Regions from separate parts of the Shouchella sp. JSM 1781072 genome, predicted to be linked through region 1. Evidence: predicted binding sites of a transcription regulator. Region 1 holds the regulator's gene; the other holds the start of a gene.
What was found. The regulator CtsR, encoded in region 1, represses protease genes until heat stress. The targets are predictions, from matches to a motif close to ATGGTCAATAAAGGTCAAACA.
Positions count from the first base shown of each region.

Region 2: ACE1TH_RS07100 (ATP-dependent Clp protease ATP-binding subunit) is a predicted target of CtsR. The motif match lies at 2,810-2,830, and genes of this name have one in related genera.

Region 1 is NZ_JBHFQE010000006.1:14-4,445, forward strand. Features, by position in the region: partial or broken rRNA gene ACE1TH_RS19845 (23S ribosomal RNA) at 1-113, shown strand, start outside; rRNA gene rrf (5S ribosomal RNA) at 234-349, shown strand; gene ACE1TH_RS19855 (SRPBCC family protein) at 824-1,285, opposite strand; gene ACE1TH_RS19860 (CtsR family transcriptional regulator) at 1,489-1,959, shown strand; gene mcsA (protein-arginine kinase activator protein McsA) at 1,980-2,522, shown strand; gene mcsB (protein-arginine kinase McsB) at 2,519-3,592, shown strand; gene clpC (ATP-dependent protease ATP-binding subunit ClpC) at 3,621-4,432, shown strand, end outside.
Region 2 is NZ_JBHFQE010000001.1:1,347,762-1,352,193, reverse strand. Features, by position in the region: gene kynU (kynureninase) at 1-515, opposite strand, end outside; gene ACE1TH_RS07100 (ATP-dependent Clp protease ATP-binding subunit) at 661-2,775, opposite strand; gene ACE1TH_RS07095 (GNAT family N-acetyltransferase) at 2,990-4,198, opposite strand; gene ACE1TH_RS07090 (LLM class flavin-dependent oxidoreductase) at 4,336-4,432, shown strand, end outside.

The DNA.
Region 1 (4,432 bases):
CCCATGGCGTAAGCCAGTAAGACCCCTTAGAGATGATGAGGTTGATAGGTCAGAAGTGGAAGTGTGGCGACACATGGAGCGGACTGATACTAATCGGTCGAGGGCTTATCCTAAATTTTTTCTTGACGTGAGTTTGATTTCTAGATTTAGTTTTGAAAGAATCGTTGATTCTTTTACCTTTGACAACGAGAAACAAGACGAAGAGATTCGCCGTTGATCGGACGTCAACATAGTCTGGTGGCAATAGCAAAGAGGTCACACCCGTTCCCATGCCGAACACGGTCGTTAAGCTCTTTTGCGCCGATGGTAGTTGGGGGCTTCCCCCTGTGAGAGTAGGACGTTGCCAGGCAAGCAGAAAGACACCTGAATAGGTGTCTTTTTTTTGTATAGAGAGGCGCAAAAGAGCTGCGCTTCGAAAGAAGCGAAATGAAGAAGCAAGCACATAGAGTGAATTTCGTAAGGCGACATGGAATCGCAACCTTGAAATCGCTTCGTGCGAACCGACCCCGTAGGAAATCATGACGGAGCCAAAGGACGTTGCCAGGCAAGCAGAGAGACACCTGAATAGGTGTCTTTTTTTTGTATAGAGAGGCGCAAAAGAGCTGCGCTTCGAAGAAGCGAAATGAAGAAGCAAGCACATAGATCGAATAAAGAACGAACCTAGATCCATCATGAATAAACATCAGGGAAAGACATCGTGCCCTCCTGTGAGACGAAAGGGTCGTTTTCGTAGAACGTCGTGAAGGACCTATCGTAAAAAGAACGTGTGAAGCATCCCCGTAGAAAATCATGACGGAGCCAAAGGACGATGCAACGAGTTAACCTATTTTTCGTTAAACTCTTTTTCTAACGTCGCATACCTATAGTCAAAAATCTCTTCTAACCGGTTCTTTACCATTAAACGACGAGCGATTTCCCCAAGAAATGAAAAGGGTAGGCTATAGTGAACAATGTCAACCATAGTGACTCCTTCTTCTGTTTCTGAAAAAAGGTGCTGATGATGCCAAAGCTTAAAAGGACCAAAACGCTGCTCATCAATAAAGTAAGACTGATCTTCAACTTGTGTAATCTCCGTTACCCAAGTTAGGGGAATTGATAAAAGAGGGCTCACTTTATAAGTAATCAATTGGCCAGTATAAATCGTTTTTCCGGGATCGTTTGTAATTGTAAAATTCATATAGCTAGGCGTAATCGCTTGAAGATTTTTAGCACTAGAGAAAAATTCCCAGGCTTGATCAAGCGTTATGTTCAAATGCTGTTCGCGTTTTAATATGTGTACTCGCATAAATATCCACCTTCCTAACAAACAGAATTACCCTTTTCAAAAAAAGTAAAACAATCTACCGGAGATAGGTCTAGAAGTAGAGACTTTGGCGATAATAGAAAAGAGTTAGTTGTTGAAGTTTTTTAGTAAACAGCTTATAATAAAGTTATTAATAGTCAAATATAGTCAAAGTCAATGTTGTCCTTTACTAGGAGGGTTGATTTATGAGCAATATAACGGACTTAATTGAACAATATTTAAAAATGACATTGACTCGTAGTGGCAAAGAGCTGCTGGAAATAAAGCGAAGCGAGCTTGCAAAACAGTTTCAATGTGTACCTTCGCAGATCAATTATGTGATTAGTACACGCTTTACTTTGGAAAAAGGCTATGTAGTGGAAAGTAAGCGTGGTGGTGGCGGCTATATACGGATAACAAAAGTAGAGTCCCATGAAGACGCCGCTTTATTTGATCATATGCAACAGTTAATTGGCTTGAAAATTGATCAACAAACAGCTCAAAATATTGTTTTTCGTCTCTTTGAAGAAGACGCCATAACAAAACGTGAAGCGAAGCTAATGTCTAGTATTTTAGAAAGAGAGCTTTATAAGTCGACCATTGAACATCGAGATGAAATACGAGCAAATCTTTTAAAAGCGATGATTGAGACGCTTAAGTATACAGAAAATCGGTAATAGATAAAGGGGTGATGATGATGGTATGCCAAGAGTGTAATGTGCGACAAGCGACATTGCATTTCACAAAAATTGTTAATGGAAAGAAAACAGAGATGCATGTATGTGAACACTGCGCAAGAGAAAAAGGCGAGGCTATACCGGGAAGTGACAGTTTCTCTATCCACCACCTTTTTTCTGGCCTATTTAATACAGAGGACAATGGCTCTTCGCAGAGAGATACAAATGAAAAAGCTGCATTAAAATGTCCTAATTGTGGACTAAGCTATGAAAAATTTCTTCACGTTGGTCGCTTTGGTTGTGCGACTTGTTATGATACATTTTCAAACAAACTCTCCTCAGTTTTTCGCAGAGTACATGGTGGAAATAATAAGCATAGCGGGAAAATCCCAAAACGAATTGGTGAATCAATTCAAATCGAGCAACGAATTGAAGAAATGCGAGCAACCTTAAATGAACATATTCAAAAAGAAGAATTTGAAAAGGCTGCAGAACTTCGAGATGAAATTAGGGCATTGTCGAAGCGGAAAGATCGCCCTAAAGAGGGAGGGGAAGACGAGTGAGTTTAAATCAATTCTTAGAGCATGCGATTAGTCCTTGGATGAAAAAAGACGGGGTCGAATCGGATATTGTTTTAAGTAGCCGAATAAGATTAGCAAGAAACATGAACGCGTTCTCCTTCCCGCTTTTATCATCAAAAGAAGAAGCCTATACAGTTACTCAGTACGTGCAAGAAGCGTTAGCATCGACACAAAGCAATGCACTTGGAAATGCAGAAATGTTAACAATGGATGAAATGAAAACAAATGATAAACGAATGCTTGTAGAAAAACATCTCATTAGTCCACATTTAGCAGAGCGGTCTAAGCATGGCGCGGTTTTATTAAGTAAAGACGAGTCTGTAAGTATTATGGTGAATGAAGAAGATCATCTTCGTATACAAGTTCTAACATCAGGGTTTGACCTTGAACATGGGTTTCAAGCTGCAAGTTCTTTAGATGATTGGATGGAGTCTCACCTTACTTATGCATACGATAAACAGTATGGGTACCTAACTAGTTGTCCGACAAATGTTGGTACAGGGATGCGTGCATCGGTCATGATGCATTTACCTGCTCTCGCCATTACCCAGCAATTACAACGTATCTTGCCAGCAATTAACCAATTGGGTCTCGTTGTTAGAGGAATTTATGGAGAAGGTAGCGAAGCATTAGGGAATTTATTTCAAATCTCAAATCAAATGACGCTAGGTAAATCAGAACAAGATATTATTGATGAACTTCAAGGCGTTGTGAAGCAACTGATTCAACAAGAGCGGTCAGCCCGTGGTTCATTACTCGATCATTCATATTTGAAACTTATGGATCGTGTCCACAGATCGCTTGGAATCCTTTCCCATAGTTATGTGATTGATTCAAAAGAAGCGACAAGACGTTTATCTGACGTCAGATTGGGAATTGATTTAGGATTAATTGAAGGGATTTCAGCTAGTATCTTAAATGAATTAATGATTGTGACCCAGCCTGGATTTTTACAAAGATATGCTGAAACAGTCTTATCGCCTGATCAACGAGACGAGAGGCGAGCGACATTAATTAGAGAACGATTAAAATTAGAAGACAATAACGAGTAATACAATTCCTCTGGAGGTGTCATTATTTATGATGTTTGGAAGATTTTCTGAGCGTGCACAAAAGGTATTAGCTCTTTCACAAGAAGAAGCAATTCGCTTGAGCCATCATAATATTGGAACGGAACATATCTTGTTAGGTTTGATTCGTGAAGGTGAAGGAATTGCGGCCAAAGCTCTTCAGCAGCTTGGCTTAGGATCAGATAAACTCCAAAAAGAAGTAGAAGGATTAGTAGGGAAGGGCCAAGAAGTACAAAAAAGTATTCATAGTACCCCTCACTACACACCTCGAGCAAAAAAAGTTATTGAACTCTCAATGGATGAAGCAAGAAAATTAGGTCATTCCTATGTGGGAACAGAACATATTTTACTAGGATTAATTCGTGAAGGTGAAGGCGTCGCGGCTCGTGTGCTAAATAATTTAGGCGTGAGTCTAAATAAAGCGAGACAACAAGTATTACAACTGCTTGGAAGCAATGAAGGTGGTAGCTCTGCGCAAGCTGGCGGTTCAACAGCGAATGCAAATACGCCTACACTTGATAGCTTAGCCAGAGATTTAACAGCGATTGCTCGAGAAGAAACCCTCGATCCTGTTATAGGGCGTAGTAAAGAGATTGAGCGTGTTATACAAGTGTTAAGCAGACGTACAAAGAATAACCCTGTACTTATCGGTGAACCAGGTGTCGGTAAAACGGCGATAGCAGAAGGATTGGCTCAAAGTATCATTGCGAATGAAGTTCCAGAAACGCTTCGCAATAAGCGTGTGATGACATTAGACATGGGTACGGTTGTAGCAGGTACGAAATACCGTGGTGAGTTTGAAGATCGTTTGAAAAAAGTGAT
Region 2 (4,432 bases), on a different contig from region 1:
TCATCTAAGCGATGGCCATTTTTACTTTCAATAAGGCGCAAGCCATTTTCATGAGAAATAGCGTGAAGGTCCAAGTGAGACTGAATAGCATATAGGTCCGTTGGGAAGCTTAATTCTTCACTAAGTATCGCAAAACGTTTTGATGAAGGTTGATAGAAAGTAGCAAGCAATTGGTGCAAATTTGTCGTTGTTGAACCTGTAACAATGACTTCATCAGCTGACGCACCAACTAATGGCGCCATCTTCTCGCTTAATGTCTCTGACAATGTAAACCATGGATACGTGCCGTCTGTCCAGCCGTCAATGCCATGTATCTTCCAATCTTCTACCATTTGCAAAACGGCTTGTTCAGCTGGTTTACTTAACAAGCCAAGTGAATTCCCGTCTAAATAGATAACATCTTTATGTAAATAAAAAGCGGAACGGAGGGATGCTATCGGATCATTCTCGTCTAGTTGAGACGCATAGCTTACAGATGTGTCCAACAAATCACTTCCTAACTTCAAATTTGTCATTCTTCTTAAAAGTATCAAAATCCTTTTGAATTGAACAGGGGTTAGTGAAGAAAAGATTAGTAATTAGGTCGCATTATAGCAAATAAAAACGCGCCAACGGAAGAGATCCGTATGACGCGTTTTTCGTTGTGAATAGCGTGAGTGTTTAAGCGAGTACAGGTTGTACGTGAAGCTGACCATCTTCCATTGTCACATCAATATGAGCAATCGCGTCATGGTCGATTAGAAGTTCTGTAATATCATCTTCAATCGTGTCTTGAATCACACGGCGAAGTGGACGAGCGCCAAAGGTAGGGTGATAGCCTTTTTTCGCTAATTCACGTTTCGCTTCTTCACTGACTTGAATGGTCATATTTAAGTCAGTCAGACGTCCGCGTAGATCATCAAGCATCACATCAACAATCTCAATTAAGTTGTCTTCTGTCAGCTGATTAAATTCAATTAACGCATCGAATCGGTTTAAAAACTCAGGCTTAAAATAGTCATTTAAGCTTTCAAGTATGCCAATCGTCTTGCTTTGTTCTGCGCTAAATCCAAGAGAACGAGAGGTTGTGCCAACACCAGCGTTTGAAGTCATAATAACCATCGTATCTTTGAAGGAAACGACGCGACCTTGACTATCGGTTAAGCGACCATCCTCCATAATTTGAAGGAACATATGCTGCACGTCTGGATGAGCTTTTTCAATTTCGTCCATTAGAATGATGCTGTAAGGATTGCGACGCACTTGCTCAGTTAATTGACCGCCTTCCTCATGTCCAACATATCCTGGTGGTGAACCAATTAATTTCGAAACAGCGTGTTTCTCCATAAATTCACTCATATCTAGACGAATCATGTTTTCTTTATTGCCATACACTTCTTCAGCAAGCTGCTTCGTTAATTCCGTTTTCCCAACGCCAGTAGGACCAACAAAGAGGAAACTAATTGGGCGATTACCTTGCTTCAACCCAGCTCGACTACGTTTAACCGCTTTGGCTGTTTTGGAAACCGCATCTTCTTGTCCAATTACTTTGCTTGCGAGACGACTATTTAAATCACGCATTTTTTGCTGTTCGTCTTTTTGCAGCTTTTGGACGGGAATGCCGGTTTGTTTTTCAATGAGTGCCTGAATGTCTTCAATTGTGACCCGAATAGGTGAGAAGCTTGATTCCGTTTCTTTTAATTTTTCACGTAATGTGTTTTCTTCATCTCGCAATTTCGCTGCTTCTTCATATTGTTCGTTTTTAGTAGCTGAATGTTTACGAGACTGAATATCTTGTAATCGTTTTTCAATTGATGTTTTATCTTCATGTTCAATGGTTAACGATAAGCGTGAACCAACTTCATCAAGAAGGTCAATCGCTTTATCAGGAAGAAATCGATCTTGGATATAGCGGTTCGAAAGAGTAACCGTTGCACGTAACACATCGTCTGTATAGTGCACACCATGGTACCCTTCGTATACGGCTTTTAAGCCTTTTAAGATTTCATACGCTTGTTCTTCTGTCGGTTCTTTTACTGTGACCGGTTGGAAACGACGTTCGAGCGCTGCATCTTTTTCAATTTTACGGTATTCACTTAGTGTGGTTGCACCGATTAACTGCATGTTGCCTCGAGCTAAAGCAGGCTTAAGGATATTGCTTGCATCCATGTTGCCTTCACCAGATGCACCTGCGCCAACAAGCATATGCAGTTCATCAATAAAGAGAAGAACGTCTTCACGTTGCGACACTTCATCAATTAGTTGCTGCATCCGCTCTTCAAACTGTCCTCGGTAGCTAGTACCTGCTACGAGTGAAGCGAAATCAAGAGAGTAGATCTGTTTTCCTAACAGTTTTGATGGTGCGTTTCCTTGTGCAATGCGTAAAGCTAAGCCTTCCGCGATCGCTGTTTTCCCGACACCAGCTTCACCAATAAGAACAGGGTTGTTTTTGGTACGACGACTAAGCACCTGAATGACTCGTTCTACTTCTTGGTCTCTTCCGATAACAGGGTCAATATCGCCGTTCTGCGCATCGTGAGATAGGTTATGACCAAATTGATTTAAAAAGCGATCTTCATCATGATCCTGTTCTTTTGTTTGTGTATAGTGTGGCTGATCATCTTGCTGGCCACCCATAAAGGATCCGAATAATGATTGTGATGGGGCAGCTTTACCGTTTGTTTGTCTGAGCTCTTGAAAACAAGATTCACATAACATCACGTGTTTTTTATGCTGATTGACAACAACGTTTAACGATACTGCTGCATCATTTGTTTGACAGTGTTGACATTTCATCGTAAGTACCCCCAATAAATTTATTTTAATTTTGACTTTGACTATATTTGACCAATAAAGAATTAGGAAACAGCTAAACATCATTTGTATAGCTGTTGTATTTCATTACAGTATAGCTGATCAAGTTTGCTTTTTCAACAAATCGTGACTTTTAAGGTCAAAGTTGATCAGTAACTATACTGTACCATTCGACAAAGTGATTGTCAACAATTGATCAGAAATAGTCAGAGAACCAAGGCTGATTATCTGGAATTAACTGCTCTAAATAACGAATGGTGTCTTCGTTTGCGTCAATCCGCCCAATTTCTTTTAAATCTTTTGCACGCTTGTAGTTTAATAAAAGCGTAACAAGCGTTTGAATATCCATCGTTGCGTCAACATGAGTGTTGTTCTTATTGCGTTCCACTTTTTGACCATTTTCAAACGTAATCGTAAAAATATCTTGATTCCACTCTAGCATCGGGTCGTAAATATGCAGCGTAAGCGGATGAGTTGTTTGAGGATTAAAAGGAAATGCACGGAGAAATTCTTCTACGTCGACAATTCGTGCCATATAGTAAGGTGAGATCTTTTCTTCAATTTCACCATCTTCGAGAAAGAAAGAGAGTGGTTCGTTTTCGAAAATCTTTCCTTTTACATAATAAACCATTGAAAAGTGTGCGCCAATGAAGTTCCATAATCCTCGACGCGCTTCCTCGTTATTGAAAATCATTTCTTTTACATAAAACGTCTCATTCTCCACTTTATAATACATATAGCCAGTTGGCTTTTCTTGTTCGTCGTAATAAACGCAGGCGATAAGATCGTCCCGTTCCCATTTAAAATGCTCATCCCAGGCAAGTTCATTTCGAATCATAGCGCCGTTTTCTTTTTTTGAAAAACAGTCGTATGCACTGCGAATGTCTTTATCATCAAACGCGACCCGTTCAATTCTGCCAGGTACGTCATAAGGTTTCGGGATTTGAGTATCACGAACGGTATAGGTGATGACATCTGAAATAATTTCCCAGCCTTTTTTTCGATAGTAGGGAATAGAGTAAGGGAAAAGGTAAGAAATCGTCTGACCTCTTTCTTTCATCATCGTTAAACTTTGTTTCATTAGATCATTCATAAGGCCAAGACCGGCGTATTCTGGATAGGTTCCCACTCCTGTAACGCCACCCATTTTGTAGGCACGCCCATGTATATTAACGGAAAAGGGGTACACGACCATTTGCGAAATTAATTTGTTTTTAGAAAACCATCCAAGGATGGAACTTTGTTCAAAAATTGGTTTTTTCCATCGTGCCATTTGCGATTCGCCGATTTGAGAAACATCTTGGTTTGTTACTTGGAAAACATAATTAAGTAAATCCAAAGAATCTTGCGAGTGCTCCTTTGTAACAAATCGTAGTTCTAAGTCATCTTTTCGCTTCTGACTCATTTGTTTTCAACCTCTTTCATTATAAATGACTGATTATCATTCATTTTAGTAAATCATTTAGTAACAGTCAAATCGTTTAATTTGAAACGATCCTTTTTAGTGGATAAACTATATGTAGCACGAAAGGTGGAATCTACATGACACAACAAGTAAACGTATCAGCATTGAATTTAGCACCTGTACGAGAAGGGAAAAGCGTAAGAGAAGCGTTACAGCATACAATTCGAAGTGCAC